2 regions of the Metabacillus flavus genome follow, and region 2 is predicted to be linked to the other one. Evidence: predicted binding sites of a transcription regulator. Region 2 holds the regulator's gene; the other holds the start of a gene.
What was found. The regulator LexA, encoded in region 2, represses DNA repair genes until DNA is damaged. The targets are predictions, from matches to a motif close to CGAACATATGTTCG.
Positions count from the first base shown of each region.

Region 1 (15,339 bases), 820 kb from region 2:
AAACAGACATGCTTAAACACCTTCGCAAAATAAAGGTACATTGCTGCCGCTATTTTTCGGAGGTTTTTTTGCGTGGGCAAACAACTATAGTACTGCGTGAAACCCTCTAATTCTCTCATCATTTTCCCATTATTAGGTTTTAACAAGATCAACTTTTAAAAAATAATTCTACAAAATTATCAAAAAAGTGTTTCTTTTTCAAATTATCTGTTATATATTAATCTTAGATTTTTAAATCTGTATTATAACAATTTGGAGAGGTGATTTCGTGGCAACCCAAACAGCAGGTATTCGAGTCATTGGAGAATGGGAAGATGCGTACAAGGATTTGCTCACACCTGAAGCTCTTGCATTTATAGGGCAGCTTGAGGAAAAATTCGGGCCCAGGCGCAGAGAACTGCTTCAAAAAAGACAGGAACGTCAGACTCAGCTTCAAGCAGGAAAACCATTCGATTTTTTGAAGGAAACCGAAGATATTCGAAACGGACAGTGGACCATTGCTCCGCTGCCGGCCGATCTCCTGGACAGACGGGTTGAAATAACAGGCCCTGTCGACCGAAAAATGATCATTAATGCCCTAAACTCAGGTGCGAAAGTCTTTATGGCGGATTTTGAAGATGCAACTGCGCCTGTCTGGAGCAACCTAATGGATGGTCAGGTGAACTTAAGGGATGCCATAAGAAGAACAATCCGTCTTGAACAGGCGGACGGAAAAGTTTACAAACTAAACCCGAAGCCTGCTGTCCTGAAGGTCCGTCCAAGGGGCTGGCATTTGGAGGAAAAGCATGTCCTGCTTCATGACGAGAGGATTTCGGCAAGTCTGTTCGATTTCGGATTGTATTTCTTTCATAATGCACGGACACTCATTGAAAATGGAAGCGGTCCTTATTTTTACCTTCCAAAGCTTGAAAGCCGCCTTGAAGCAAGGCTTTGGAACGATGTGTTTATTTTTGCACAGAAAGAGCTTGGAATTCCGAACGGTACAATTAAGGCAACGGTGCTGATAGAAACGATACCGGCAGCGTTTGAAATGGATGAAATTCTCTATGAACTGAAGGAGCATTCAGCGGGACTTAACTGCGGGAGATGGGATTATATCTTCAGTTATTTAAAAAAACACCGCAGCCAATCGAATGTGATTTTGCCAGACCGGGTTCAGGTGACCATGACATCTCCATTCATGAGAGCGTATTCACTGCTCGCCATTAAAACGTGTCACAAACGAAATGCTCCGGCAATCGGGGGAATGGCTGCACAAATTCCCATCAAGGACAATCCGGAGGCAAACGAAGCAGCGATGAATAAGGTCAAAGCTGACAAACTCCGCGAAGCAAGCGACGGGCATGATGGCACATGGGTTGCCCATCCGGCACTCGTTACTGTTGCAATGGATGTGTTCAATGAATACATGCCTGGAAAAAATCAGATTGAAAAGCAGCTTGACGAAATGGAAGTAACGGCAGCTGATTTGCTTGAAGTGCCCGACGGTACGATAACAGAAGCAGGTCTCAGGATGAATATTGACGTTGGCATCCGCTATCTGGCTTCCTGGCTTTCCGGCAGAGGAGCCGCCCCGATTCATCATTTGATGGAGGATGCGGCCACAGCTGAAATTTCCAGAGCCCAGGTTTGGCAGTGGATCCGGCATGATAAAGGGATTCTGGATGATGGAAGACCGGTAACGATGGAGCTTTATGACCAGCTTAAGCGTGAAGAAACGGCGAAAATTGCGGAAGAACTCGGGGATAAGTTCTATGCGCAAATGAAGTTTCCTGAAGCCGCTGACGTATTTGACGAATTAGTAAAGAACGATGAATTTACCGATTTTCTGACATTGCCAATCTACGAAAAAATCTAACGAAAACAAAGGGGATGGATTTACATGGAGAGAAATGAACGGATCAATAAGCTGAACGAACAATGGGAAATGGACAGCCGCTGGAAGGGCGTTACCCGCACATATACAGCAGAGGAAGTAATCAGGCTCCGCGGCTCACTGGATGTGGAGCATACATTGGCGAGACGCGGATCTGAAAAGCTATGGGACTTGCTTCATAAGGAAGACTATGTTCATGCGCTTGGAGCCCTGACAGGAAATCAGGCAGTGCAGCAGGTGAAAGCGGGTTTGAAGGCGATCTACCTGAGCGGATGGCAGGTGGCAGCCGACGCCAATCTTTCCGGCCATATGTATCCGGATCAAAGTCTGTATCCGGCCAACAGCGTGCCAAGCGTTGTGAAGCGAATCAATCAGGCGCTGCAGCGCGCAGATCAGATTCAGTACTTGGAGGAAGATGGAGAGATTGACTGGTTCGCACCGATTGTGGCTGATGCGGAAGCAGGCTTCGGCGGGCAGCTGAATGTGTTTGAGCTTATGAAAGGCATGATTGAAGCGGGAGCGGCAGCTGTTCACTTTGAAGACCAGCTTTCCTCTGAAAAAAAATGCGGCCACTTGGGTGGGAAGGTTTTGCTTCCAACCCAGACAGCCGTTAAGAATCTTATTTCCGCTAGACTCGCAGCTGATGTGATGGGTGTACCAACCTTGATCATTGCGCGTACGGATGCGGACGCGGCTGACTTGATTACAAGCGATGTGGATCCTGCTGATCACCCGTTCATCACAGGTGAACGCACGCCGGAAGGATTTTTCCGCACAAAATCAGGCATTGAGCAAGCAATCGCACGAGGACTTTCCTATGCGCCTTATGCCGACCTGATCTGGTGCGAAACAAGTGAACCAAACCTTGAACAGGCTCAAAAGTTTGCGGACGCCATTCACGAAAAATTCCCGGGCAAGCTGCTTGCCTATAACTGTTCCCCATCCTTTAACTGGAAGAAAAAACTGGACGAAGCCACAATCGCAAGCTTTCAAAAAGAACTTGCTAAGATGGGCTACAAATTCCAATTCGTTACACTTGCCGGCTTCCACGCCCTGAACCATGGCATGTTCGAGCTTGCGCGTAAATACAGAGACCACGGCATGGCCGCTTACTCCGAGCTGCAGCAGGCTGAATTCGGCAGCGAGCAGTACGGCTACACTGCAACCCGCCATCAGCGCGAGGTTGGCACCGGCTATTTTGATGAAGTATCGCAAACGGTAAGCGGAGGAACCTCCTCTACCACAGCTCTGAAAGGATCAACAGAAGCAGAGCAGTTTACGTCGGAAACGACGACAGTATGACGACAGTATAAGGAAGGAAAGCGGGCTGAGGCCCGCTTTTTTGTGTGTTTTGGAAGTACTTAGCGGGACGGGGAGATGCAAGTCGATTGCAGGCCGTACTTTGCCGCTTATGGGCAGGTTCGTGTCGATAACGGGCAGGTTCGTGTCGATAACGGGCAGGTTCGTGTCGATAACGGGCAGGTTCGTGTCGATAACGGGCAGGTTCGTGTCGATAGCGGCCAGGTTCGTGTCGATAGCGGGCAGGTTCGTGTCGATAGCGGGCAAAACGGCCATGATCACCCAATAAAAAAGCCAATCCAAAAGGATTGGCTTCGTTATTGTAGACACTGAATCACGTTGGCGTATTGCTTGGATAAATCCATAAATAATGGCTTGTTTCTTTGGTCAAGAGCATCATTGATTTGAGTTTCGAGGAGCGCCAGTTTTCGTTTCAGTCCTGCTTCGTCCAGAATCATTTGAATGTAGATATCCAGCATTGTCGCGGCTTCTGCTTCGTTCTTCATTGTGTGACGGGACTTCATAAGCTCTGCATACGATTTTTTATTTTTCATAGGATCACCCCTGATGCCTTTTTCTTATTATATGGACTGAGTGGAAGAAAATCAACTAAATATTTATAATTTTTAGACAATTAATACTGCGGGTTATATTTGCAGTAGATAAGCATTAAAAACACAATTCGAAATGAGTTTTTGTTAAAATATTACACTTATGTGGGTTTTGTGTAAATTTGTGGATCCGTGTGATGGTTGCGTGTTAAATTTTTCTTGGTTAAATATACCTAACAAATTTGAGGTGAATCAATCATGGAAAAAATCAGTCAATATGAGGCAAATCGGTTAACGATGGCAATTTTAAGCAGTGAAGCGTGCGGGACTCTATCCTCCTTTGTAATGGAGGTAGAAAAGGAATACGAGGTTTCCATGAAGCCTCTGGACATCGTTGATCGAAGCTGCCGTTATTTCGGTTCAAGCTATCAGGGGAGAAAGACTGGCACGAAGGACACGATCGGCATCACCCATAAGCCTCCGATTGTTGTAGACGCAGGAAACTCCATCTATCTTTTCCCGACAGCCGCATCTTCCAGACCGCATTGCTCATGGATTTCGCACCAGCACATTGAAGATTTTTCACCTGCCGGGGAAGCGGAAACGCTGGTGACGTTCTCGAACAGGAAATCGCTTACCCTCCCAGTATCCATCCATTCTTTTGAAAATCAGCTTTACCGGACTGCCCAGCTTCGCGCGGTGATTACATCCAGGGTGGAAAATGAAAAGCGGATATTCACCCAGCTTTTATACAGCAGAAGTCCAGGTGAAACGTTTCATACTTAAACCTTAACCAAATATTCCTGCAGCAGCTCGCACACTTTATTGCGGATGCGCGGATTAAAATAGTTGTGCTGTTCCTCATACCCCTGGTAGAGGAAGGAATACATCGTAAACGCTTCGTCATGCTTAATTTTGCTGACTTTGATTTTCTGGCGGTGAAGCTCCCGTTTGACCTGCTGGAGATCTTTTTGGGCAAGCTTGAGTGATTCTTCAATCAGGTGGAGGTACGGCTGCTTCAGTTTAAATGGACTTTTTTCAACGACGGAGAGATCGCGGTTCAAGATCGAGATGGTCATGGGCAGGTAGATGGCCTGGTCGATCATATCTCTCACTTCTTCAGGTATTCTTGTCATATTCATTGGCCTCGCTTTATCCTCTGTTTTTTCCTCTTTGACAGGCGGACATGTCACCTGATGCAGATTTTCTGGACAGAGAAGTTCTATCTTCTATTATAGAACGTTTGTTCGTAATTTATTCTATTCCGATTCGAAAAAAAATTCAAGAGGGATTTCTTTTCCAGCACCTGCTTATTTAAGTTTTCCCCGAAAAACGGTAAAATAGGAGGATACATAAATCTTAAGGAGCTTGGAATGGACCTGCATACGCTGTTTGATTCGTTTACTTTAGAAAAAATGATGAAAATCTTTGAACAGTACCGCTCATTCGGGCCCCTCCTTGGAATTGGCCTGCCGATGCTGGAAGCATTTTTGCCCTTCCTTCCGCTTGTCGTTTTTATTGTGGCAAATGTGAATTCATTCGGATTTGGACTTGGCTTTCTGTTATCGTGGCTTGGGGCTTCGGCGGGTGCTTTTATTGTTTTCCTGCTGGTCAGGAAATTTGGACAGGAGCGCTTTTTCCATTTTTTAAGCCGGCATAAAGGAATCAGCCGGATGGTCAGCTGGGTAGAAGAAAAAGGATTTGGGCCGCTGTTCATTTTGCTGTGCTTTCCGTTTACTCCCTCTGCCGCGGTGAATGTGGTCGCCGGATTATCGAGAATCAGCATCTGGAATTTTATGCTCGCTGTTTTTACCGGGAAGCTGGTCATGATTTTCATCGTGAGCTACGTGGGGCAGGATCTGCACGCGCTGATCACAGATCCGATGAAATCTATAACGGCCGGCGCTGTTCTCCTGGTTATGTGGATCATTGGCAAGATTCTTGAGAAAAGACTGAACGCAAAAATGGGTCGGAAATTGGACAAGCGGTAAGCTCGGATGATTATAAGTCCGGGCTTTTTATATCCCGGTGCTGTCCAATAATAAGCTGCAGATAATTGAACAGATAAGACGCTATTACACTGCATACAGTGCATTTGTCCATTTATTTGGAAGATGAAAACGAACGTGTATTCGTATATAATGAATACAACTATTGAAAAGGGGGCTTTTTTATGACGATCCGGTTTATGGCGGGACGCTCCGGCAGCGGCAAAACCACGATGATTCTAAATGAAATTAGAGAGAAGCTGAAAGAGCAGCCTGACGGTCCGCCGATCCTTTTCCTTGTACCTGATCAGATGACATTTGCCATGGAGTATGAGCTTGCCCGGACTCCTGGTTTGAGCGGCATGATCCGGGCTCAGGTATTCAGTTTTTCACGGCTCAGTTTAAGAATTCTTCAGGAAACGTCAGGCGCGGCCAGACAGCCGATTACTTCAACTGGTGTCCAGATGATGCTGAGGAAAATAATTGAAGATGAGAAACAAAACTTTAAGGTTTATGGAAAAGCCGGTGACAAGATCGGATTCATTCAGCATGCAGAAGCGATGATTACGGAATTCAAGCGATACAATTTAAATCCGGCTGATTTGCTTGAGCAGATTGAAGCGGTACGAAAACAGATGAACGAAAAGGAAAGGGTTCTTTCAGGGAAGCTTGAGGACCTGCATGCCATTTATGAACGGCTTGAAGAAGCGCTTGCCGGCCGGTATGTGGACGCAGAAGATACGCTAAGAATGCTCTCGGAACGAATTCCAGAATCCTCATATCTTGAAAAAGCAGAGGTCTACATAGACGGTTTCCACCATTTCGCTCCAATGGAACTGGAGGCAGTGAAAAGCCTCCTTGGAAAAGCGGCACGGGTAACGGTCACTATAACGGCAGATAAACTGTTTGACAGGCATTTGCCGCATGAACTGCATTTATTCCGGATGACAGGCATGACCTACACACAATTTAAGAAAATGGCCGAAGAGCTTCACATTGAAACCGAGGAGCCGGTCCTGCTGAATGAGCTTCCGAGATTCACCGGCTCGCCTTCCCTTCAGCACTTGGAGCAAAATTACGATTCAAGGCCATCGCAGCCATTTAAAGGGCTGACGGATATCTCTATCTGCCAGGCGGCAAGCCACCGTGCGGAAATAGAAGGAATTGCGCGCCGGATTCAGGAGCACGTCAGGAAAAGGGGAGCACGTTTCAGGGATACGGCGATTTTGCTGCGCAATCCATCCAGCTACCATGATTTGATTGAACAGGTATTTACGGATTATGAGATTCCTTTTTTCATAGATCAGAAGCGTTCGATGCTCCATCACCCTCTCGTAGAATTGATTCGATCTTCTCTGGAGGCTGTTACAGGAAGCTTTCGATACGAAGCCATGTTCCGGACGATTAAAACGGATTTGCTGTTTCCGGCGGGAGCTGATAAACCTTCCTTAAGAGAAGAAATGGATCTTCTGGAAAACTACGTGCTTGCGCATGGAATAAGCGGGTCAAGATGGACATCCGAAAAAAGGTGGATTTACAGAAGGTTCCGCTCCTTGGAGGGCGGAAACGCAGTAACGGATGAAGAACTGAACAAGGAAGAACAAATCAACCGGCTAAAGGAGCTTGCAGCGAAACCGGTGAAAGATCTGGCTGCGGGCCTTAAAAAAGCGAAAACAGGAATACAAAAGGCCGGGGCATTGTATCTGTTCCTTGAAAATCTTGAGATTCCTGCGAAGCTCGAGGAACTTAAACAGGAGGCGGAATCAGCCGGCCGTCTTATCGAGGGCCGTGAGCATTCCCAAGTCTGGGATGCTGTTATAGGCCTGCTGGATGAATTTGCGGAAATGATCGGGAATCACCCCGTCTCTTCCGAGCAATTTACGGAGATGATTGATACCGGCCTGGAGAGTCTGAAGTTCTCCCTTGTACCGCCGGCGATTGATCAGGTACTGATCGGAGATATGGAACGTTCCCGTTTTTATGGTCTGAAGCATACATACGTGGCCGGAGCAAATGATGGAGTTATTCCGGCAAGACCGATGGAGGATGGCATCCTTTCTGATGAAGACCGCGAGCTGCTTGAACAGAACGGGGTCCAAATGGCGCCGTCTGCAAGACAGCAGCTTCTGGATGAGAATTTCGTGATTTATATGGCGCTCGCGAGCGGTTCGGAGCACTTGTCTGTTTCTTATCCATCAGCCGATCCGGAAGGGAAGTCCCTGCTGCCGTCTATTTTAATCAGCCGTCTTGAGGAACTCTTTCCGGATGCGGTTAAAGAGTGGTTCGTGAATGAACCGGAGTCACTGGAGGAGCATGAACAAATTTCCTTTATGCCGAATAAATCTGTTGCACTTACGTACTTAAGCTCCCAGCTGCAGACGTGGAAAAAGCAATACCCGGTGCATGACAGCTGGTGGGATGCTTACAATTATTTGATTGAGCATGATCAGAGCGGCAATGTGGAAATGGTGATCGGGAGTCTGTTTTATAAGAATCAGGCAAAACCTCTTAAGCAGGCTGTCACAAAAGAGCTTTATGGCCAGCATATCTTAGGTAGCGTATCCAGGATGGAGCAATTCAGAAGCTGTCCGTTCTCCCATTTTGCGAGCCACGGACTGAAGCTTAGAGAACGCGAGCAGTTCCGTCTTGAAGCTCCGGATGTGGGCCAGCTGTTCCACTCGGCGCTCAAAATGATCTCTGACAGGCTCGTGGAAATGAACGTATCCTGGCGGGATGTAACGAAGGATCAATGCAGGTCCCTCTCCAGCGAAGCGGTAAACCGCCTCGCTCCCATGCTTCAAAAAGAAGTGCTAATGAGCTCGAACCGTCATCAGTATTTGAAACGCAAGCTTGAAAAGATTATTGCCAGAGCGGCCGGGGTGATTGCCGAACAGGCAAAGGCTTCGCTATTCACGCCAATTGGACTGGAGCTTGGCTTTGGAAAGGGCGGTCCGCTGCCGCCGATGAGATTTAAGCTCGACAACGGCTATACGATGGAGCTGACCGGAAGGATCGACCGTGTGGATTCCGCGGAAAGCTCCAGAGGGCTTCTGCTCCGCATCGTGGATTATAAATCAAGCGACCGCGCTCTGAATCTAAGCGAGGTCTACTATGGAATCGCCCTCCAGATGCTCACTTATTTGGACGTCATTATTTCCTATTCCAAAACGTGGCTGGGAGTGGAGGCGAGTCCGGCGGGCGTCCTCTATTTCCACGTTCATGATCCGATGATTCAGACAGGCGCCAAACTCAGCCTTGAGGATCTGGAAGAAGAAATCTTTAAAAAGTTTAAGATGAAGGGTCTGCTTCTTGGAGAACAGGAGACGATCCAGCTCATGGATCAGACGCTTGAAAGCGGTTCGTCCAATATTGTGGCAGCCGGGTTCAAAAAAAGCGGCGGCTTCAGCTCAAGCTCTTCGATTGCGAGCAATGAAGAGTTTGATATGCTGCGCCGGCATGTGCGAAGTGAATTTAAGCAGATAGGAACGGAAATTACCAATGGGGTGACCGACATCAGCCCATACCGGATGAAGGATAAAGTGCCATGCACATTTTGTCCGTATAAAGGAGTCTGCCAGTTCGACCAATCCCTTAAGGACAATGATTACCGGATTTTGAGAGAAGAGAAAAATGAGCAGATATTTATGCGCCTGAAAGAGGAGGCAGACAATGAATAATCATATTCCCAAACCGGCGGATAGCCAATGGACGGATGACCAGTGGTCGGCGATTGCTTCGTCCGGACAGGATATTCTTGTAGCGGCAGCAGCAGGATCCGGTAAAACGGCGGTTCTTGTAGAGCGCATGATCCGAAAGATTACAAGCCGGGATAATCCAGCCGATGTCGACCGGCTCTTAGTGGTGACGTTCACCAATGCATCGGCTGCTGAAATGAAAAACCGGATTGGCGAGGCGCTAGAGGAAGCACTGAAAAGCAACCCGGCTTCGCTTCACTTGAGAAGACAGATTACCTTGCTGAACCGGGCATCCATTTCAACGCTCCATTCCTTTTGCCTGAATATGATCCGGAAATATTACTACATGATTGACCTTGATCCCGGTTTCCGGATTGCGGATCAGACAGAGGGAGCACTCATGATGGATGAGGTGCTCGATGATTTATTTGAAGAAGAGTATGGAAAAGAGGATAACGAAGCGTTTATTGATCTGGCAGACCGCTATTCTTCAGACCGGAGCGATCTAGCGCTGCAGGACTTAATCCGAACGCTTTATGATTTTTCAAGATCAAATCCGAATCCTGATGAGTGGCTTAGCCAGCTATCAAGCCTTTACGATGTGAACGAGAATTCAAGATTGGAAGACCAGCCGTATTTCCCTATCATTAAAGAAGACATTGCGATTAATATAGGTCTTGCAAAGGAAAGGCTTGAGCAGGCGATGATACTGATCCGGACGCCTGGGGGCCCAGCTCCAAGAGCCGATGATGTTTCCGATTATCTGAATCAGGTAAACAGCCTCCTGGAAAAGGAATTTTCATGGGAGGAGCTTGCAGCAGGCATTTCCTCTCTAAAGCCGAAGCGGGCCAAGCCTGTAAAGGGAGAAGAATACGATCCGGTTCTGGCTGAAGAAGTAAAAACGTTGAGAGACAGCGCTAAGAAGCAGCTTGAAAAAGTGGAAGAGGACTGGTTTAAACGCGATATCCGCCGTTCACTGAAGGACCTTGGCGAACTGAAACCCGTCATTGATACGCTTGTTCAGTTTGTTAAAAGGTTTGGAGAGCATTTTCAGCAAAAGAAAAAAGAAAAAGGACTGGTGGATTTTTCTGATCTTGAGCACCTGTGCCTTTCCATCCTTTCAGTAAAAGATGAGAATGGCCGCCTTCTTCCGGCGGAACCGGCTTTAGCGTGCCGCCAGCAGTTTACGGAAGTTATGGTGGATGAATATCAGGATACGAATCTGGTGCAGGAAGCGATTCTCCAGCTGGTTAAAAAAGAATCGGAAGAAGCAGGGAATCTGTTTATGGTAGGAGATGTTAAACAGTCCATTTACCGCTTCCGTCTTGCGGAACCGATGCTGTTTTTAAATAAATACAAACGGTTTACACCTGACGCTGAAAACACGGGACAGCGCATCGATTTAAATAAAAACTTCAGGAGCCGTTCAGAGGTGCTGGACGGCACAAACTTTCTTTTTAAACAGCTGATGGGCGAAAAGGTAGGGGAGATCCATTATGATGACCAGGCAGAGCTGAAGCTTGGTGCAGCCTATCCGGAAAGTGAAGGTATGGAAACCGAGCTTCTTCTTGCCAATCGGACCGGCCTTGAAGAACTGGAAGACCAGCCGGGAGGCAATGCCCTGAATGAACCTGAAGCTGATACCGTTCAGCTTGAATCCAGGCTGATAGCCAAAAAAATCCGGGAGCTCGTGGACAGCCGGTCCCCTATTTATGACCGGAAAAAGAACGGAACCCGCGGTGTCATGTACCGGGATATTGTCATCCTGCTCCGTTCCATGCCATGGGCGCCTCAAATAATGGAAGAATTGAAAAAGCAGGGGATCCCGGTGTATGCAAACCTTTCGGGAGGATATTTTGAAGCGACCGAGGTCGCAATTATGATGTCGCTCCTGAAAGCCATCGACAATCCGTCACAGGATATTCCGCTTGCAGCGGTTTTAAGGTCGCCAATCGTCGGTTTGAATGAGACCGAAATGGCGGCAATTCGTACGTACGATAAAAAAGGAACCTACTACGAAGCGTGCAAAGCAGCGCTGGCGCATCCAGTTTCTTCAGACCGGACACTTGCTGAGAAGCTGCTCCGTTTTTTCACCCGCTTAAATGAGTGGAGAAGCGCAGCGAGAAAAGGTGCGGTATCCGATTTGATCTGGAGAATTTACAGGGAAAGCAAATTTTTTGATTTTGCAGGCGGGATGCCCGGAGGAAAGCAGCGGCAGGCCAACCTCCGTGCTCTCTACGACAGAGCCCGTCAATATGAGGCGACTTCCTTCCGGGGCCTGTTCCGTTTCTTGCGCTTTATAGAAAGAATGCAGGAAAGAGGGGACGACCTTGGGGCTGCGAGAGCGCTTGGCGAACAGGAGGATGTTGTGCGGATCATGACAATCCACAGCAGCAAGGGGCTTGAATTCCCGGTTGTTTTTACTGCGGGACTTGCCAGGCAGTTTAACATGATGGATATGAATAAAAGCTTCTTGCTGGATAAGCATCTCGGGTTCGGAACGAAGTACATTCATCCCGAATTGCGTTTCAGCTATCCGGCACTTCCGCTTCTGGCCATGAAAAAGAAGCTGAAAATCGAGCTGCTTTCCGAGGAACTGAGGGTCCTGTATGTCGCCTTGACGAGAGCGAAGGAGAAGCTGTTTCTTGTCGGAACGGTGAAGGACCGGGAAAAAGCATTGGTCAGCTGGAAAAGATCCCTTTCCCATCAGGCATGGCTGCTTCCGGACGGGGACCGTCTTCAAGCAAAATCCTATCTGGACTGGATTGGCCCTGCCCTGACACGCCACCGTGACGCCATTGAGCTTCACGAGGGCGAAGCACCAGTGTCTGAACTGGCCGGGCACCCCTCCAAATGGAAGGTTCAGTTCATTCATCAAAGCAAACTGCTCGAGCCGGATGCGCAGCGTGAGGAAATGGAACTTAAAATTATGGAGGCTCTTTCGGAAAGAAAGCCCATTCCGCTTACGACTCCCTGGAGTGAGGAAGTGGAAAAGGAGCTGTCCTGGGTATACCCTCATCTGGCTGCCTCTCTTCAAAGCTCAAAACAGTCAGTTTCTGAGATTAAGAGAATGCAATCCTATAACGATGAATTTTCCGAGCATCTGCCTCCTAAGGAAGGAACCGTTATTTATGACCGTCCGAAATTCCTTCAGCAGAAGACGCTGACAGCAGCAGAACGGGGAACGGCCATGCATGCGGTCATGCAGCATATACCGCTTGAAGAACCTGTCACCAGTGAAATCATTCTATCAACGGTTGAGGATATGAGAAGGAGAGAGCTGCTGACGGAAGAACAGGCGGGCATTATTGATTCTGATGCCATCGTATCCTTTTACTCATCTGAAATAGGCCTGAAAATTCAGCATGCAAAACGGGTGCTGAGAGAGGTGCCATTCAGTTACGCCCGTACTCCGGAACATACTTCCGCCGAGGACAAGGTGCTTGTGCAGGGAGTCATCGACTGCCTGATTGAGGATGAGCAAGGACTGACAATAGTAGACTACAAGACGGATTCCATTAAAGGGAGATTTCCTGGCGGGTTTTCAGAAGCAGAAAGCACGATGCGAAGCCGCTATGAAATTCAGCTCCAGATTTACAGTGAAGCCGTTGAATCCATTTTTAAAAAGCCGGTAACACGAAGAGTGCTCTATTTCTTCGATGCGAACCAGCTATTGGACGTATAAAAGCAGAAAGGGGACGGAAGATGAGAATTTTGCATACAGCCGACTGGCATCTGGGAAAAACTCTGGAGGGCCGCAGCAGGCTCCCTGAACAAGCCGCTTTTTTGGACGAGCTTGCCGACATTGTGGAAAAAGAGAAGATAGACACGGTCATTATGGCAGGAGACGTGTTTGATACCGTCAATCCCCCATCCGCAGCAGAAAAATTATTTTATGAGAGTCTAAGCAAACTTTCAGACAAAGGTAAAAGACCGGTTGTTGTGATTGCAGGGAACCATGACAATCCTGAAAGGCTCGCAGCGGCTTCCCCTCTTGCAGGGGACCATCGTATTCATTTAATCGGCTATCCGGCGGATCACCTTTTAAAGGTGGATGTTCCGCTTGCAGGCCAGACGATGAATATTGCTGCGCTTGCCTATCCGTCAGAATCACGGCTGGAACAGGTTTTATCGGAGAACTTTGATGAACTCTTGATGAGAAACCACTATGATGCAAAAATTAAAAGTCTTTTTGAGAGCATGTGCCGGGGATTCGGACCAGATACGGTGAATGTGGCAATGAGCCATCTTCACGTAGCGGGAGGCAGCACCTCAGATTCCGAACGGCCGATCGAGGTAGGAGGAGCATATACAGTCGCAGCCGACAGCCTCCCTGCTGCTGCGCAGTATGTGGCGCTTGGCCACCTTCATCGCCCGCAGACAATTAAAAGGGCTTTGACTCAGGCTCGCTATTCCGGCTCTCCGCTTGCATACAGCTTCTCAGAAGCGGGCTATGCGAAATCAGTGACGGTCATTGATTTAGTTCCGGGGGGAGAAGCTCAGGTGGAGGAGATATTCCTTTCCAGCGGCAAGCCTTTAGTGCAGTGGAAGGCGGCCGGCGGAATTTCGCAGGTACATGAATGGCTTGAGCAGGGCAAAGACGTGAACGCTTGGATAGACCTTGAAATTCATCTTACAGATGCTCTTTCCATCGAAGATATTCAGAAGGTGAGAAAGTGGCATCCCGGGATTGTGCATATCCGTCCGGTATTCCAGTCAGAAGGTGCAGTCCTTCAGCCTGAGTCCAGATCGACCGTTCCGATTGACGAGCTTTTTGCCAGGTTTTACGAAAGGCAGACAGGGGGAGCCAAGCCGGATGAGAAGCTGATCCGGCTGTTCAGGGAACTCGTCAGCGAAGAAGACACGGAGGAGGGAGAAGGCGCATGAAACCGATCGAGCTGACCATATCCGGTCTTCATAGTTTCAGAGAGAAGCAGACAATTGATTTTGAAGGGTTATGCGATGGAGGGGTGTTCGGTATTTTCGGTCCGACGGGGAGCGGCAAATCCTCGATATTGGATGCGATTACCCTTGCCTTGTACGGAAAAGTGGAACGGGCCGCAAACAATACCCACGGCATCCTGAATCATGCCGAGGACCAGCTTTCTGTTTCTTATACGTTTGAACTTCAAAATGGAACATCTGTCAAACGGTACAAAGTGGAAAGAACCTATAAAAGAACGGATGAGCACCGTGTTAAAGGCTCCATCTCCAGGCTGGTGGATTTACAGGCGGAGCCGGTTGTTTTAGCTGATAAAGCAAGTGAAGTAAATGAGAAGGTTCACGAATTGCTTGGACTGACCATTGACGATTTTACAAGGGCCGTTGTACTGCCACAGGGCAAATTTGCTGAGTTTTTATCACTGAAAGGTTCCGAACGCAGACAAATGCTGCAGCGGCTGTTTCATCTTGAGCAATATGGAGATGAACTTTTAAAGAAGCTTCGGGGCAGGCTTTCCAATGCGAAGTATCGGCTTGGTGAAACAGAAGCAGAGCAGGCAGGCCTCGGTGATGCTTCAAAAGCCGCTTTAAAAGCGGCGGAAACGGAATGGCAGTCAAGCTCAATTCTGCTTGAGAAACGGCTTGCTGAACGGAAAACAGTCAGAGATGCATATGATGAACAGAAAAAAGTGTGGGAGCTTCAGCAGGAACGCAAGCAGCTGGAGGAAAAAGAAGCGAAGCTTGAGCAGCAGACAGAAGAAATGGAAAGCATAGAGAACCGTTTGAAAACTGCTGACCAGGCTGAGCGGCTGAAGCCGTATGCCGATCAGCTTGAATCGTCTGAAAAAAGACATGCTGTTCTTTTAGATGAAGAAAAGAAATGGTCTGCGGAATGGGAGAAACAAAAACAAAGTACGGCGGAAGCGAAACAGGCATTTGAAGAAGCAAGGAAGCAAAAGGAAATGAATGAGCCTGTTCTGGCGGTTAAA
Region 1 is NZ_JAGVRK010000001.1:1,129,471-1,144,809, forward strand. It holds gene aceB (malate synthase A) at 269-1,858, shown strand; gene aceA (isocitrate lyase) at 1,883-3,178, shown strand; gene J9317_RS05905 (IDEAL domain-containing protein) at 3,493-3,729, opposite strand; gene J9317_RS05910 (competence protein ComK) at 3,985-4,512, shown strand; gene J9317_RS05915 (YhjD family protein) at 4,509-4,862, opposite strand; gene J9317_RS05920 (TVP38/TMEM64 family protein) at 5,100-5,717, shown strand; gene addB (helicase-exonuclease AddAB subunit AddB) at 5,900-9,391, shown strand; gene addA (helicase-exonuclease AddAB subunit AddA) at 9,384-13,094, shown strand; gene J9317_RS05935 (exonuclease SbcCD subunit D) at 13,115-14,296, shown strand; gene J9317_RS05940 (AAA family ATPase) at 14,293-15,339, shown strand, end outside.
Region 1: a site for LexA is predicted at 4,963-4,976, ahead of J9317_RS05915 (YhjD family protein). Genes of this name have one in related genera too.

Region 2 (15,339 bases):
TTAATATCTTCCGGTTTTCGTTTGACTCCATAAAATTTTACGATTCCTGTACTGGTAACTTCCTTTGCATATACCCGGACAGTGTTCATATTGACTGTAATGAAATCTGATTGCATCATAAGCTGTGCTATTTGAAGATCCACTGTATCATGGAATTCGTCACTTTCATCGATAATCATTACAATTTTGATTTGCGGCATCCTTACACCTCCTCCTAATCAACTATTCGTCAATCAGCAGGAACAACCTTTTTGTTTCATGATGTTCTATATTCTTTTTGGATAAATCTTCTGAATCAGAATTGTGGAGTGTTTCACATCTCCCTCTGCTTCAGCAGGCTTATCACACTTTCCTTTTCAATCAGCCTGAGCAATTCTTAAGCAAAGAACCTGTTTGGAAACCATTCTCACATGAAAAAGGGCCAAAATAAAAAACCGCCCTCTATTGGTTTTCTGACCAATAAAAAGCGGTTCGGTGTTTGTTTGATGAAAGATTAAGCATACATAAGTCAAATTTCAGATGAATGGCTCACTCTGCGTTCAGCGTTATGCAAACAATTAGAGTGACTATCGTTAAAGCAAAGAAACATCAGCTGGAATGGGTTATTTAATCTGCTGACTATTCATCGCTTTCATCATTTGATTGATTTTTTTCTGGGATGGTTTCATTCCCATTTGCATCATCATCATACGCAGCATTTGTTCATTAATTGGCGGATTCTTTTTCAAATAGCTCATCATGTATCTCCGGGCAATAAAGAAGCCCAGCGCCACGCCGCCCAGAAGAGCAACTATAATCAGTGTTATGCCTAGCCATAAAGCCATGGTAGTTCCTCCTTCAAGTTCTCTCGTTTACAGTCTACTAAACCCTTCGATATTATACAATAATTCCTGCATAATTTCTGCTTTTTTAGACAAATTTTCTTTCTGATATCGGGTTCAGCCAGCCATATCGATGGGCTTGGAAGTCCATCGCGAGAAAACAGGGGTTCATTTTTCGGAGAATTTCAAAAAAAATCGTCTCAGCTTCATAGCTGCCTTGAGCGTCGATTTCAAGATACCGGTCCTTCACTAGCAATGTAGCCTGGCCTGCTTCACCATTCAGGATGATTCGATGCAAATGCCCTAACTGCCGGTAGCCTTTTCTCATTGTTAAAAACCCGGTCAGGAGCTGATGAATTTCTTTAGACGGAATTGCTTTTGAGATATATTGCACCTGGCGATCCAGCAAATCATAGGAACCGTCATGGATGCTTGTCCATTGAAAATTTTGAATCAGGTTAAAGATCTTTGACTCTTTTCCAAAATAATGGCTTGCGAATTCTTCTTCTATTAAATATACATAATAATGCCTCATAATGAACCCCTCCTGCCGATGCAAACTCTTTATCCTAATTATACGGAATCCGGTTTGAAGAAGAGTGTCTAAATGCGGAGAGAGGAAGCACTATTTATGTCGAATGAATAGATTAAAAACCACAGCCTTTTGCTGCAGCGAAAAATCAACTAGATTGGGGGTATACATAGTGTCTACAAAATAAGGAGCCTGCAGTATGCAGGCTCCTTTGTGGCTTATTTATTCAGCAATGCTTTAACGCGTGCTACGATATTTTCTGGAGTGAAGCCAAACTCTTTCATAATCGTTTCTCCAGGTGCAGATGCACCGAAACGGTTAATTCCAAGAACGTCACCTTCATCTCCAGTGTATCTTTCCCATCCAAGCGGAGAAGCAACTTCGATCGCTAAGCGCTTTTTAACATCCTTAGGAAGGACGGATCGCTTGTAATCTTCGGATTGTTCTTCAAAACGTTTCCAGGAAGGCATGCTTACAACAGAAGCATCGATTCCTTCTTTAAGAAGCGCTTTTTGGGATTCAACTGCAAGACCCACTTCAGAACCGGAAGCAAGCAGGATAGCATCCGCCATTTCTTTTTGTGAAGGTGATACAACGTAAGCACCTTTCTCCACACCCGTACCGGACAATTCTGCAGAGTGCTCAAGCGTTGGAAGATCCTGTCTTGACAATACAAGAGCAGTCGGACTAGTTTTAGATGTAACCGCAAGCTTCCATGCAGCAGCCGTTTCGTTTCCATCCGCTGGTCTGATCACATCAAGGTTCGGCATCGCTCTTAATGAAGCAAGCTGCTCAATCGGTTCATGAGTAGGTCCGTCTTCCCCTACTGCAATACTGTCATGAGTAAATACGAAGGTTACAGGCAGGTTCATTAAGGAAGCCAGGCGGATAGAAGGACGCATGTAATCGGAGAATACGAAGAATGTTCCTCCAAATACTTTTAATCCTCCGTGAAGAACCATTCCATTCAGTGCTGCACCCATGGCAAACTCCCTTACACCGAACCAGATATTGCGTCCGCTGTAATTGTCAGCAGTGAAATCTTCTACGTTTTTGATTGTTGTTTTATTGGATCCCGCTAAGTCTGCTGAACCGCCGAACAGGTTGGGAACATTTTTAGCTATGGCATTCATCACTTCACCAGAAGACGCTCTGGAAGCAAGTCCTTTTCCTGTTTCATACACAGGAATATCTGCATCCCATCCTTCAGGAAGTTCGCCATCAATTGCGCGTGTAAGCTCCTCTGCAAGCTCAGGGTACTCTTTTCTGTAGCTGTCAAAAAGGGCATTCCACTCGTTTTCCGCCTTTATGCCATCCTCTTTGATTGTTTTCGCGAAGTGTTCATATACTTCGTCCGGCACATGGAAATCTTTATCAAATGTCCACTTGTAAGCATCTTTAGTCAGCTTTGTTTCTTCTGCTCCAAGGGGTGCCCCGTGAACGCCAGAAGTACCGGCACGGTTAGGTGAACCAAATCCGATTGTTGTTTTGACTTCTATCAGAGTTGGCTGATCTTCATTTTGCTTGGCAGCAGCAATAGCACGGCCGATTTCATCTGTATCATTTCCATCTTCGACACGGATAACCTGCCAATTCATTGCTTCAAAACGCTGCTGAACGTTTTCGCTGAATGAACGGTCAAGATCTCCATCAAGAGAAATATCGTTTGAATCATAAAGAACAACCAAACGTCCAAGCTTCAAGTGACCTGCAAAAGAAGCAGCCTCTGATGAGATTCCTTCCATTAAGTCTCCGTCGCCGCAAATCGCAAATGTATGGTGGTCGACAACATTAAATGAGTCTTTATTGTATGTATGTGCAAGGTGACGTTCTGCCATAGCCATTCCTACCGCCATTGCAATTCCCTGGCCAAGCGGTCCAGTCGTTGCATCTACGCCAGCTGTATGTCCATATTCAGGATGTCCAGGAGTTTTGCTTCCCCATTGGCGGAAAGATTTTAAATCTTCCATAGAAACATCATAGCCTGAAAGGTGAAGCATGCTGTAAAGAAGCATAGAGCCATGTCCAGCAGAAAGAACAAAACGGTCACGGTTGAACCAGCTTGGATTCTCTGGATTTTGTTTCATATAATCTGTCCACAACTTGTAAGCCATCGGGGCAGATCCCATAGGCATTCCCGGGTGACCGGAGTTTGCTTTTTCAATTGCATCAATAGATAGAGTCCGGATTGTAGCAATGGACAATGAATCAATAGTAGATAATGTCATTATAGACCATCCTTTCGTTTGAACAATTTACCCTCTTATCATATCCGTACAGCTCAAATAGTACAACCAATAGGCCTGTTTAAATTAAACAGGCCTGCTATAGAACTTTTAATGAAGTCCTTTATTCTTTTCGTTTTTCAATTTTTGAGGGGTTACGTCATTTCCTTCCGGATCGACCACGGTCACATTTTTCAATGTGTTCTTCATTGAACTTCTAAAGGTTTTCAGGTACTCTTCACGTAAAGCTTTTTGCTCCTGCTGTTCCTGTTCCGTTAACCCTTCAGCCTTGGACTTTTTTGACAGAACATTAATTCGATCAATTTTATCTTTAGAAAGCATATTCATTCTCCTTTTTAAGCCTGTTTTTCTCCTGTATGTTTCGTTCTCGAAGACTGTTACCTTACATTTTGCTGATATGAAATGGTATTGGGATGGCTGTTTTCCGCTACAGGATGCTCACTTTCCATCGGACTGGCACGTGAGCTTTTCCAGAGCTTAGCGCTTTAAATCTGTTCAAAGAACATGTTTTTTACGGTGGGTTTCACTCGCACGAAACTTAAACATAGTTATGGATAGTGCAATGGTACAAAAAAGAGCAAAAAAAGGCAACTAAACAGATTATAAGGTCTGTTCAGCGGCCTTTTTCTCTTCCATGTATTCCTGGTACCTTCTATGTACCGTCGCTTTTGATACTGAATAGCCGAAGCCTCTCAGCGTGGCTGCTATATCTGCGAACGTGAGTTTACTGTTCCTTAAACGAACGATTTCCTCGATTGGAACTTCAATTTTATCTTTTCTCCCGCCAGAAACAAGATCGGTTAAGTTATGCTGCGGCTGATATCCCTTTTCAACCGCACGCTTCATTCCGCGCCTAATTTTCATATTATGGATCTTCCTCTGATATTCTTCGACAATGCTGACAATTTCGAGAACCATTGTATCCGCTTCTGACAGCTGCAGTTCGCCCTGCTGTGCAATTGTGAACACTCTCGCCTGCTCTTTGTAAATACAGTGGAGAATGGCCATTCTGGCGCTTCCTCTTCCAAGTCTGGTTTCATCCTGGATCAGAATTGCTTTTACATCTTCCTTTTTTATCGTGTCGAGAAGCTCAAGAATTCCTTCCCTCTCAATTTCATAGCCGCTTGCCTTCTCCATGATGATCCGGACGGGTTCCATTCCGTTTTGAACCGCTAGCGAAGTCAGTTCTTCTTCCTGTCTATGAAGAGAAGTTTCCTGTTCTTCTTTAGCTGTACTGACTCTGCAATAAATAACCGCCTTCAAGTAAACACCTACTCTTCTGAAGCAATAATGTGGGTTTCATGCTGGTAAAGTTCATTCTTTTTTACTGGAATAAAAACGGTGTCGCCCGGTTTAATGACAATGGTAGATAAATTGTTTTCCTTATCCACCCACTCCACAAACTCAGTCTGAGACATCCCGTGCTTGTCCTTCAATGTTTCTGCCAAATCCCATAATGTATCTCCTTCGCGGATTTCTATTTTAGCATATTCATCCAGTGTTTTGCCGCTTCCCGTACCGGCTGCTGCAAATAAAATACCCCCTACTAGAACGAAAAATGATGCTATGAGTGCAAATGTGCTTTTTGACATGATAACCCCTCCAGAATGTTTGTTCGCTTTTCGATGTTTTTATTATAATACGAACAAACGTTTTGGGTCAAGCGCTTTTCGAACTTATGTTTGTATTTTTAGGTAAATGATGCTATAATCACTATAAATTACTTACTCTGAGGTGCTAAGGATGAGCAAACTATCAAAAAGGCAACAGGACATTCTTGAATTCATTAAACAGGAAGTCAAAAGCAAAGGGTATCCTCCGTCCGTCCGTGAAATTGGTCTTGCTGTCGGTCTGGCATCCAGCTCTACTGTACATGGGCATCTAGCGAGACTTGAAAACAAAGGGCTTATACGCCGAGATCCTACAAAACCAAGGGCTATCGAGATTTTGAATGAAGACCAGGGAATGGAAATTCCGAGAAACGAAGTGATTAACGTTCCGATCATCGGGAAGGTTACGGCAGGGCTGCCGATCACTGCTGTAGAAAATATTGAGGAATACTTTCCGCTCCCTGAACGGCTCGCCTCACCTGATGACCAGGTATTTATGCTTGAGATTGTCGGGAACAGTATGATTGAAGCGGGAATATTAGACGGAGACCTTGTTGTTGTGAGACAGCAGCAATCCGCTAACAACGGTGATATCGTCGTTGCTATGACAGAGGATGATGAAGCAACTGTGAAACGCTTTTTTAAAGAAAAAGATTATATTAGGCTGCAGCCGGAAAACTCTTCAATGGAACCCATTATTTTAAGGAACGTATCAATACTGGGCAAAGTGATTGGAGTATACCGTACAGTGCATTGAAGAGCTTGTTCAACTGGACAAGCTTTTTTTATACATACATAAAATGATAGAATAAGGGCTGGATAATGTGCTATACAATCAGCATCTGGAGGAACCACTTATGTCCGACAATCAAAAGGAACTTCTATTAGATGAAGCCAGCAGTCAATTTATATTTCCCTTCTCTTTAAAATATACCAAGTTGATGAAGATCCAGCAGCAGCTGGAGGATACCGGTTACCGGTTCTTCAAGCTTGATGCAAAAGAAACAGAGAATGCATATTATGGTCCCGGGCAATCCGTTTCCCACGATAATATGGACCAATACTTTTTGCCGTTTATCGAAAACCTGTTATTTGTTCATGAGCCGGCAAAAGAATCGCTTAGCCGGTTTTCAAAGTCTGTTCAATCACCTATCAGGTTATTATTTGGTGAGGATCAGCGTTCATATGGAGCTGAAATCCTTTCTGCTGATATTTTTATCTGTCCCTTTGAAATAGGGATAATCTCGATTCGGACCCGGTTTACTCAGTCTCCCTTGAAGCTTTCTGAAGTGATGGACTTTCAAAATCAGTTCCGCGTTCTGGATCCAAAGCTTGTTGAAAAGAAGAATCTTAGGGTCATTACTGAAAATTCATCCTTTGACAGCATTCAGGATTACATATTTAAAGAAATTGCACCTGGCATTGTTCCTTTTATCGAAACAGGGGCGAACAAGTCCTCTTATTTCGGAAGTCTTCCCTATTTCGTGGATGAAAGAATGTATGTTGTCAGTACGCTGGTCACGCGTGAGGATCACGTGACAAATGAACATCTCTTCCGGTCGGGGCAGGTAAATGGATATGACTCACAAGGAAATCCGTTTATTTCCGCAAGAAACCCTGAGTACATTGACAATTATGCAAAAAACCACACATACAGCAGGTGGGCACCGCAGACGAACTATGTAATCAGCGATCATGCTTTTACTTGCCTTAGCCAGCGGGGAGAGCACGTACCAATAATCAAGTCCGAGATGTTTGGGCAGCATTATTACAACCTGCTCCTTCACTTTTTTTACAAAATGGTTCTGCTTAAACTTTCATATCAATACTCGCTGCTGTACAGACGGAATAAAACGAATGAGATTGAACAGCTAATTCAAACCATTACCGAGTTTTCCGGCAAATATCATTTTAAGGAAATCAGCAGCCGCACTGAGGGGCAGGAATTGGCTTTCTTAATGAATAAAGTGTTTCATATTTCGACTTTGTATGACGAAGTGAAAAAAACACTTGACAGCTTGTTCAGAAATCAGGAAAAAATTTCAGCAAAACGAAATAATTATTTACTGTTTATTTTAACGACGTATACGGTTATTTCCGGAATCTACGGAATGAATCTTGTTATAGAGGACTGGAAAGGGAAAATCGATTGGAGGATCATGACTCAATACTCGGTTTTTGAGTATATAGCGTTTGGAGTTGCCATCAGCGGAATCCTAATGGGAATTGGATTGGGTGCAGGAGCGATTTTCAGTCTCGGCAGAAACTTTTTTAACCGAAAAAAACGATGACTCCGATCCCTCGGTCATCGTTTTTCTGTTTCTTTTTAATTGTGAAAGTTTGTTCCGTCTGTTGTTGCAGCAATAATTCCTGCTCGGACCACGAAGTCCCCGAAGTGTTCGCCTTCTTCACGTTCTTTGGCATAACGGGGCAAGAGGTCACCAAGAACATTCAAAATTTCTTCTTCACCGATGTTTTCTTTATACATTTTGCTTAACCGGCTGCCATCGAAGGCTGCTCCAAGATACATATTGTATTTGCCGGGAGCTTTGCCGATAAAGCCAATCTCACCGAGGGCATGCCGGGCACAGCCGTTCGGGCATCCAGTCATGCGGATGGTGATTTCCTCATTGCGTAAACCGTTTTCGTCAACAATTTGCTCGATTTTGCCTATTAAAACCGGCAGATAGCGCTCAGCTTCGGCCATCGCAAGGCCGCATGTAGGAAGCGCCACACACGCCATCGAACTGCGCCTGAGTGCAGAATAATGCTTGCCGTCCGTTAAGCTGTATTCGGTTATTAATTGGTCGATATGCTTTTTCATCGCTTGCGGCACATTTGCAATGATCACGTTTTGGTTTGCGGTCAGCCTGAAATCTCCAGCATGCACCTTCGCAATTTCACGAAGTCCCGTCATAAGCTTATAGTCTTCAAAGTCTGCTACACGTCCGCCTTCTACAAACAGCGTATAATGCCATTTGCCTTTAACTCCTTTTACCCACCCATAACGGTCGCCATTGTGATCAAAATGGTAAGGCTTTGCTTCTTCAAGGGTCCAGCCCAATCTGTTCTCTAATTCTTCTTTCACCGTCTCAAGGCCAAGACGGTCTACTGTGTACTTAAAACGGGCATTTTTCCGTTCTGAACGATTTCCGTAATCCCGCTGGATTGTGATAATTTTTTCAGCAAGGTCCAAAATTTGATCAGGTCGGCAGAAGCCAATCGATTTTCCAAGCTGAGGATAGGTTTCTTTATCACCATGGGACATTCCCATTCCTCCGCCTATCAGAACATTAAAGCCAAGAAGCTTCTCATCTTCCACTATTGCGATTAGCCCTAGATCCTGAGAATAAACATCAATATCATTGGATGGAGGAACTGCAATCCCGATTTTAAATTTGCGGGGCAGATATAGAGGACCGTACATTGGCTCAGTTTCTTCCGCCTCCGCCGTGCCTGCTATCTTTTCTTCATCAAGCCAAAGCTCATGATACGCTTTCGTCCGGGGAAGCAGATGCTCACTCAATCTTTTGGACCATTCGTAAACTTCTGAGTGAATCTCAGATTGCTCCGGATTCGGATTGCACATGACATTCCTGTTTACATCACCGCAAGCGGCGATGGTGTCCATTAGAGAGGCATGGATATCCTGAATCGTTTTTTTCATGTTCCATTTCAGTACACCATGCATTTGAAAGGTCATGCGTGTGGTCAGCTTCAAAGTGCCATTGCCGTTCCTTTGAGCCAGATCGTCCATGACGAGCCACTGAGAAGGAGTAGCGATTCCGCCCGGTAAACGGACACGGAGCATGAACTGGTATGCCGGCTCCAATTTTTGCTTTTGACGTTCATTGCGCAGATCCCTGTCATCCTGCAGGTAGCTGCCATGAAATTTCATTAAACGGTTATCATCATCCGATATCCCTGCACTTATTGGTTCCAGCATTGATTCTGCAAGTGTTCCGCGCAAATAATTGCTCTCTTCCTTAATGCGTTCCACATCGCTCGGAGTTCCTTCCGGTGCTTTTAAAGTTCGATTCGCCATGCTGAATGTGCTCCTTTCATCTTTAAATTCATAGCTTTGTTAAACTTGGCTGTTGATTGCAGCTAGCAGTCGTTCGCTTATCCTTGGGCGGGCGCTGAGCGTCTGCGGGGTCTCACCCTGTCCCGCTCGCTGCTCACGCAGGAGTCTCACGCCTTCCACTCCTATCAACAGTTGTTTAAAAATCAACATAGTGGTTTAACATAGCCAAATTAATAAACATCCCGCTGATATCTTTTATCCTGCTGCATTTGAGACAAATACTCTTCTGCTTTTTCACGGCTTAAACCGCCTTCTTTTTCAATGATGTCCAGTAGAGTATTGTGGACATCATGCGCCATGTTCTTTTCATCACCGCAAACATAAATGACGGCACCTTCCTGAAGCCAAGCGAACAGTTCTTTGCTTTGATCAAGCATCCGGTGCTGAACATACACTTTTTCCTCTGTATCTCTTGAAAATGCAACATCCATTTTGGTTAGAATGCCATCTTTAATCCACTTTTGCCACTCTGTCTGATAGAGGAAATCCGTTACAAAATGCTGATCTCCAAAGAACAGCCATGATTTCCCCTCTGCTCCCGTCTCTTCCCGCTCCTGCATGAAGGATCGGAAAGGGGCAATTCCTGTACCGGGACCTACCATAATAATCGGTGTTTCGGGATTGCCGGGCAGCTTGAAGTTTTGATTCGACTGTACATAGACAGGAATTCGGTCTCCCGGCTGAAGCCTTTCTGCACAAAGGATTGAGCATACACCGCTACGGGCGCGTCCATGAGACTCATAGCGCACAGCGCCAATGGTTAAATGCACCTCATCCGGATTGGCAGCCAAGCTGCTGGCAATGGAATACAGCCTCCCTGGAATCTTCCGGAGTATGGAGAGAATTTCCTGTGCAGGAACTCCCCATGGCCCGAAATCGCGAAGTATATCCAGCAAATCGCGTCCTGAAAGGTACTCTTTTAATTCCCCTTCATGGCCAGGTGAAAGGAGCTCTTTTAACTTCTGATTTTCCGAAATTTTTGCAGCCTGCTCAAGAAGCGGCTTTGTTATAACAGTTATTTCAAAAAAGGAGGTGAGTGCTTCTTTAAGTGATCGCACATCCCCCTGTTTGTTAACCGTAACGATTTCATCCGGGTCCCAGCTCATTTCACCTATGACCAGATCCACTAGGGCAGGGTCATTGCTGGGGTATATTCCAAGGCTGTCTCCTGGTTCAAAGGAAAGCCCTGAGCCCTCGAGGGATAATTCAATATGGGTCGTTTCTTTATTGGATCCGCGTCCGTTTAAGTTCACACTCTCTAGAATTTCGGCTTGAAATGGATTAGTCCTTGAATAATCAGTTCCTTCAGCCTTAGGAGCACCTGATGGGTCAGGGACTGACATAAAGCTGCCCTGCAAGCTGCTCAGGCCTTCCAGGACTCCTTCCAGCCATTCTGCAGCAGGCTCATCATAATCCAGATCGCAGTCCATTCTGGGATGCAGTCTTTTGCCTCCGAGCTCTTCAAGCTTACTGTCAAATTCTTTCCCTGTCTGACAAAAGAATTCGTAAGAACTGTCACCCAGCGATAAAACGGAAAAATGCAAATCCTCAAGCTTTGGCGCACGTTTGCTATGAAGGAATTCATGGAAGGAGAGAGCGTTATCCGGCGGATCGCCTTCGCCATGTGTACTGACTACAATCAGGAGATTTTGAATTTTTTTCAATTGATTTGGTTTAAAATCATTCATCGAAGATACAGTTACTTCAAAACCCTTCTCCTCCAGGGTCTTGCCCCCCGCTTGAGCCAGTCCCTGGGCATTCCCTGTCTGGGATCCATAAAGGATGGTCACTTTTTTCGAGATAGTCTGAACGGTTTTTTGCGATGTGCCTTGAGGTACCGCCCCCTCATATGTACTTGCTGAAGAATTAGAACCGGGTGCGGCGAGATAGCCCGAGATCCAAATTTTTTGTGATTCTGTTAATGTAGGCAGCAGCTGGTTCAGGAGATCTGCCTGTTCTTGGTTAAAAGGGCTGTTTGTTACTTGAATTTGCAATGAACCCACCTCATCATTTCATGATATTTCGATTATACCTATATATTAAGTCGGTTTTGAACAAGTATAAACCCCTGCACCTCTTACCTTGCTCAACAGTATAAACATCTTATCTAATTTTACAGAAAATTAAAGCATTAGTAAAATACTTTTAAATAATTGGAATTATTAATATTATTAATAGTTACTGTTTTCCTTTTGCTCTATTAAACTTGGCGGTTTACGCTTCATCTGGACTGGGCGGTCAGAGAGTCCGTGATTTGCAACTGCGGAGGATCAACAAGCTTGTTTAAAAAGCTACCATTCCTTTTTTAAATAGTCAAACATTTACTCACGAAAGAAAAAACCCCTCACAGCATAAGGCTGTCAGGGGTCTTCATCTGTATTGTTTAACGTTGAAGAAGGCTTCCTTCATAGCTTTTCACATCAAGAGGTGCTGATAAAAATTCTTTAGCTTTACCAACAAATCCAACAAAATGCTCGCTTTCTCCATGGCTTTTAACGGCAGTCATATCTTCCCAAACCTCCACCATGGTATAGGCGTGGTCCTGGTCCAGGTTTTTCATCAGACGGTAGGAAATACATCCGTTTTCTGCCTGTGAAGCTTTTACAAGTGTTTGAATCTCTTCAAGAAAAGCTGCCTCTTTATCCGGTCTCACTTGGAATCCTGCATGTGTAATAATCATTATTTATATCCCCTTTTCATTTAGTATTTGTTGTGATGAAGTTTCCGTTTATCTCCACTCAGTAATTTTTTCAATCGGAAGACGAACGGATTGGTATCCCTTATCTGCCGCTTTACCAATGGAAAGCAGCATAACTGGATAGTAACGTTCTTTATCGATTCCGAACACATCAGCTATTTGATCCTTTTCAAAGCCGCCGATTGGATTTGTATCGTAGCCGTGTGCACGGGCAGCAAGCATTAGCTGCATGGAAACCAGCCCTGCATCAATCAGATTCATTTCCTTTAATGATTCAAACGAGCTTGCTTCAAAGAATCCTTTAATTTGCGTCACTTGTCTGTCTCTAACTTCAGCAGGCATGTGACCTTCAGCTACTGCTTTATCATATATTTCATCAAGGTACTTATCACTTTGCATATCGGCGAAAATAGCAATCATGGCTGCAGATGTTTCAGTCTGAACCTGATTAAACTTTGCAAGCGGAGCAAGCTTCTTTTTGCCTTCTTCTGAATCAATGACAACGAAACGCCATGGCTGCATGTTAACTGATGATGGAGCGAGTGTTGCTTCTGTAAGGATTTCCGTCATTTCTTCCTTGCTGATTTTCACTGCTGGATCGTAGTTGCGAATAGAACGGCGGCCTGTGATTATCTCGTTAAAATCGTTTAATTTTGTTTGAGTCATGTAAATTCTCCTTTATGCATAATCTTGGGTGAATGAATGTATGGCTATTGAATATCTTCTACATTGTCCTGAATCCGGGTAAGCATCTTTAAAAGAAGTGATCGTTCTTCAACCGTAAATCCCTTCAGAACATTTGTTACAAAACGCTTCTTTTCTTCTTTATAAGAAGCAATTCGCTCACGGCCATCTTCTGTCAGGCTTACATACGTAAATCGATTATCCTCCTGATTCTTTCTCCGGATGACAATGCCTTTCTCCTCAAGCTGCTTCAAATGTCTGGTTACAGCAGCATTATCTATATTTACTTTCTTTTGAAGCGTGCTTTGATTAATCTCTCCTGTTTCGTAAAGTTTTAACAAAAGTTCTAAACGGGACTGGCTTACTCCTGTACAGCGCTCGAATTTTGGAATGGTCCGTTTGTTGATTTCATATAAACGGTAGACTATTTTTTCGTCTTCTAAACACGAGTTGGACAAATGCATCCCCCTCCTTTAACCGTATAATTAGTTGGCCCATCAATGTTTGACCAGTCAATTAAATATGCATACTTTCTATTTGGGAAAGAAGACAGATTAATTACTTTTAATTGATAGGTCAATTATTGAGCTATCAACTATACTAGACCTTTTATTTTATCATGTCAAATAAATAGGTTTAAAATAAAAAGGGACTCTCCAAATGCAGCTTTCAAAGTTGCTTCCTCTTCTTAAAATGAGTTTAGTTTGGACTCATTTAAATTGTGATGGAGGATCGTGTTATAGACGAACCGGACACATCCAAACGTCTGATTGATGAGCTGTTGCTGAACGTGGTTTGGATGGATTTTGAACATATACGAAATATGATCGCTAGGTTTTTTAACCTTCACTACCATCCCCTGAACATACGTTTGGTTTACTCATTTTATTATATTACAGTAAAAGGGAATTTTTCAAGCCTGAACCCATTTGAAACCGCGATTCATCCCCCACTTTGCCAGCTTAAGCGGGGGTCTTCTCGCTGTGATGATAAATGGTTAATCGTGAACTAATAAAAGAACATACAACTGCTATGGAGGGCTGGGGGCTGTTAAAGCTCAAATAAAAACCCCTTGACACGTTATCAAGGGGTTTTCTGATTAATACATGCTCATATACTGTTCGCGTTCCCAAGGATGAACTTGTGTGCGGAACATATCCCATTCGATTTCTTTCGCTTCGATGAAATGTTCGAACAAGTGGCTTCCTAAAGCTTTCACAATTGTTTCATCAGTTTTAAGGTTTTCAAGCGCTCCAGCCAGTGTGGAAGGAAGATCCACAATGCCGTTTTCAAGGCGCTCTTCTTTGTTCATTACATAGATGTTGCGGTCAATCGGCTTAGGCGGAGTCAGGCTGTTTTTAATTCCGTCAAGACCTGCTGCCAATAGAACAGCCATAGCCAGGTATGGGTTCGCTGCCGGATCTACGCTGCGCACTTCTACACGGGTAGAGATTCCGCGGGATGCCGGGATACGGATCAGCGGGCTGCGGTTGCGTGCAGACCATGCAACATAGCAAGGAGCTTCATAGCCAGGCACAAGACGCTTGTAGGAATTCACAGTCGGATTTGTAACAGCTGTGAAGTTAGGCGCGTGCTTGATGATTCCTGCGATAAATTGACGGGCAGTATCGCTCATTTGCAAATCTCCGTTTTCTTCGAAGAATGCATTTTTACCCTCTTTAAATAGTGAAAGGTTGCAGTGCATCCCAGAACCGTTCACACCAAATAATGGCTTAGGCATGAACGTTGCATGCAAACCGTGTTTGCGTGCAATTGTTTTTACAACCAATTTGAACGTTTGGATATCATCGCAAGCTTTTACAGCACTTGCATATTTAAAATCGATTTCATGCTGCCCAGGTGCCACTTCGTGGTGGGAAGCTTCGATTTCGAATCCCATTTCTTCAAGCTCGAGCACGATATCGCGGCGGCAGTTCTCTCCAAGGTCAGTCGGAGCAAGGTCGAAATATCCGCCTTTATCGTTTAGCTCAAGAGTCGGTTCGCCTTTTTCATCCAATTTGAAGAGGAAAAATTCAGGTTCAGGCCCAAGGTTGAAATCTGTAAAGCCCAGCTCTTCCATTTCACCCAAAATCCGCTTAAGGTTTGCACGCGGATCTCCGTCAAATGGAGTGCCATCCGGATTGTAAATATCACAGATAAAACGGGCTACTTTTCCTTTTTCAGAAGTCCACGGGAAAATGACGAACGTATCCAGATCCGGGTATAGGTACATATCGGATTCTTCGATGCGCACAAAACCCTCAATTGAGGATCCATCAAACATCATTTTGTTATCAAGCGCTTTTTCAAGCTGGCTTGACGGGATTTCTACGTTTTTAATTGTGCCCAGGATATCCGTGAATTGAAGACGGATATATTTTACGTTATTTTCGTCCACTAACTTTACGATGTCTTCCTTGGTATACTTTGACATAATCATTTCCTCCCAATTCAAATACAAATTTATAGTAACAATAGATGGTGCTCACTGAATTAATGAAAGAACCTGGACATGTCTCCTTGACGCAAAGTCGGTCTGTTGAAGTTGCCTCCCTGGGCCATTTCAGCTTTGAGGAGCTTCCTCAGCTCTTCGTCAGTCAAATCAGGCTTTTCTGCTTTAGCAGGTTCTGCCTGCGGGACTGCAGGAATATCTTTCCTTGAAAA
Region 2 is NZ_JAGVRK010000001.1:1,946,410-1,961,748, reverse strand. It holds gene J9317_RS10030 (hypothetical protein) at 1-200, opposite strand, end outside; gene J9317_RS10025 (YneF family protein) at 603-824, opposite strand; gene sirA (sporulation inhibitor of replication protein SirA) at 910-1,359, opposite strand; gene tkt (transketolase) at 1,572-3,581, opposite strand; gene J9317_RS10010 (DUF896 domain-containing protein) at 3,690-3,920, opposite strand; gene J9317_RS10005 (YneB family resolvase-like protein) at 4,200-4,862, opposite strand; gene yneA (cell division suppressor protein YneA) at 4,871-5,191, opposite strand; gene lexA (transcriptional repressor LexA) at 5,343-5,966, shown strand; gene J9317_RS09990 (magnesium transporter CorA family protein) at 6,067-7,500, shown strand; gene cysI (assimilatory sulfite reductase (NADPH) hemoprotein subunit) at 7,536-9,254, opposite strand; gene J9317_RS09980 (assimilatory sulfite reductase (NADPH) flavoprotein subunit) at 9,464-11,287, opposite strand; gene J9317_RS09975 (putative quinol monooxygenase) at 11,677-11,973, opposite strand; gene J9317_RS09970 (nitroreductase family protein) at 12,022-12,657, opposite strand; gene J9317_RS09965 (MarR family winged helix-turn-helix transcriptional regulator) at 12,702-13,133, opposite strand; gene J9317_RS21030 (helix-turn-helix domain-containing protein) at 13,364-13,489, opposite strand; gene glnA (type I glutamate--ammonia ligase) at 13,775-15,109, opposite strand; gene J9317_RS09950 (MerR family transcriptional regulator) at 15,169-15,339, opposite strand, start outside.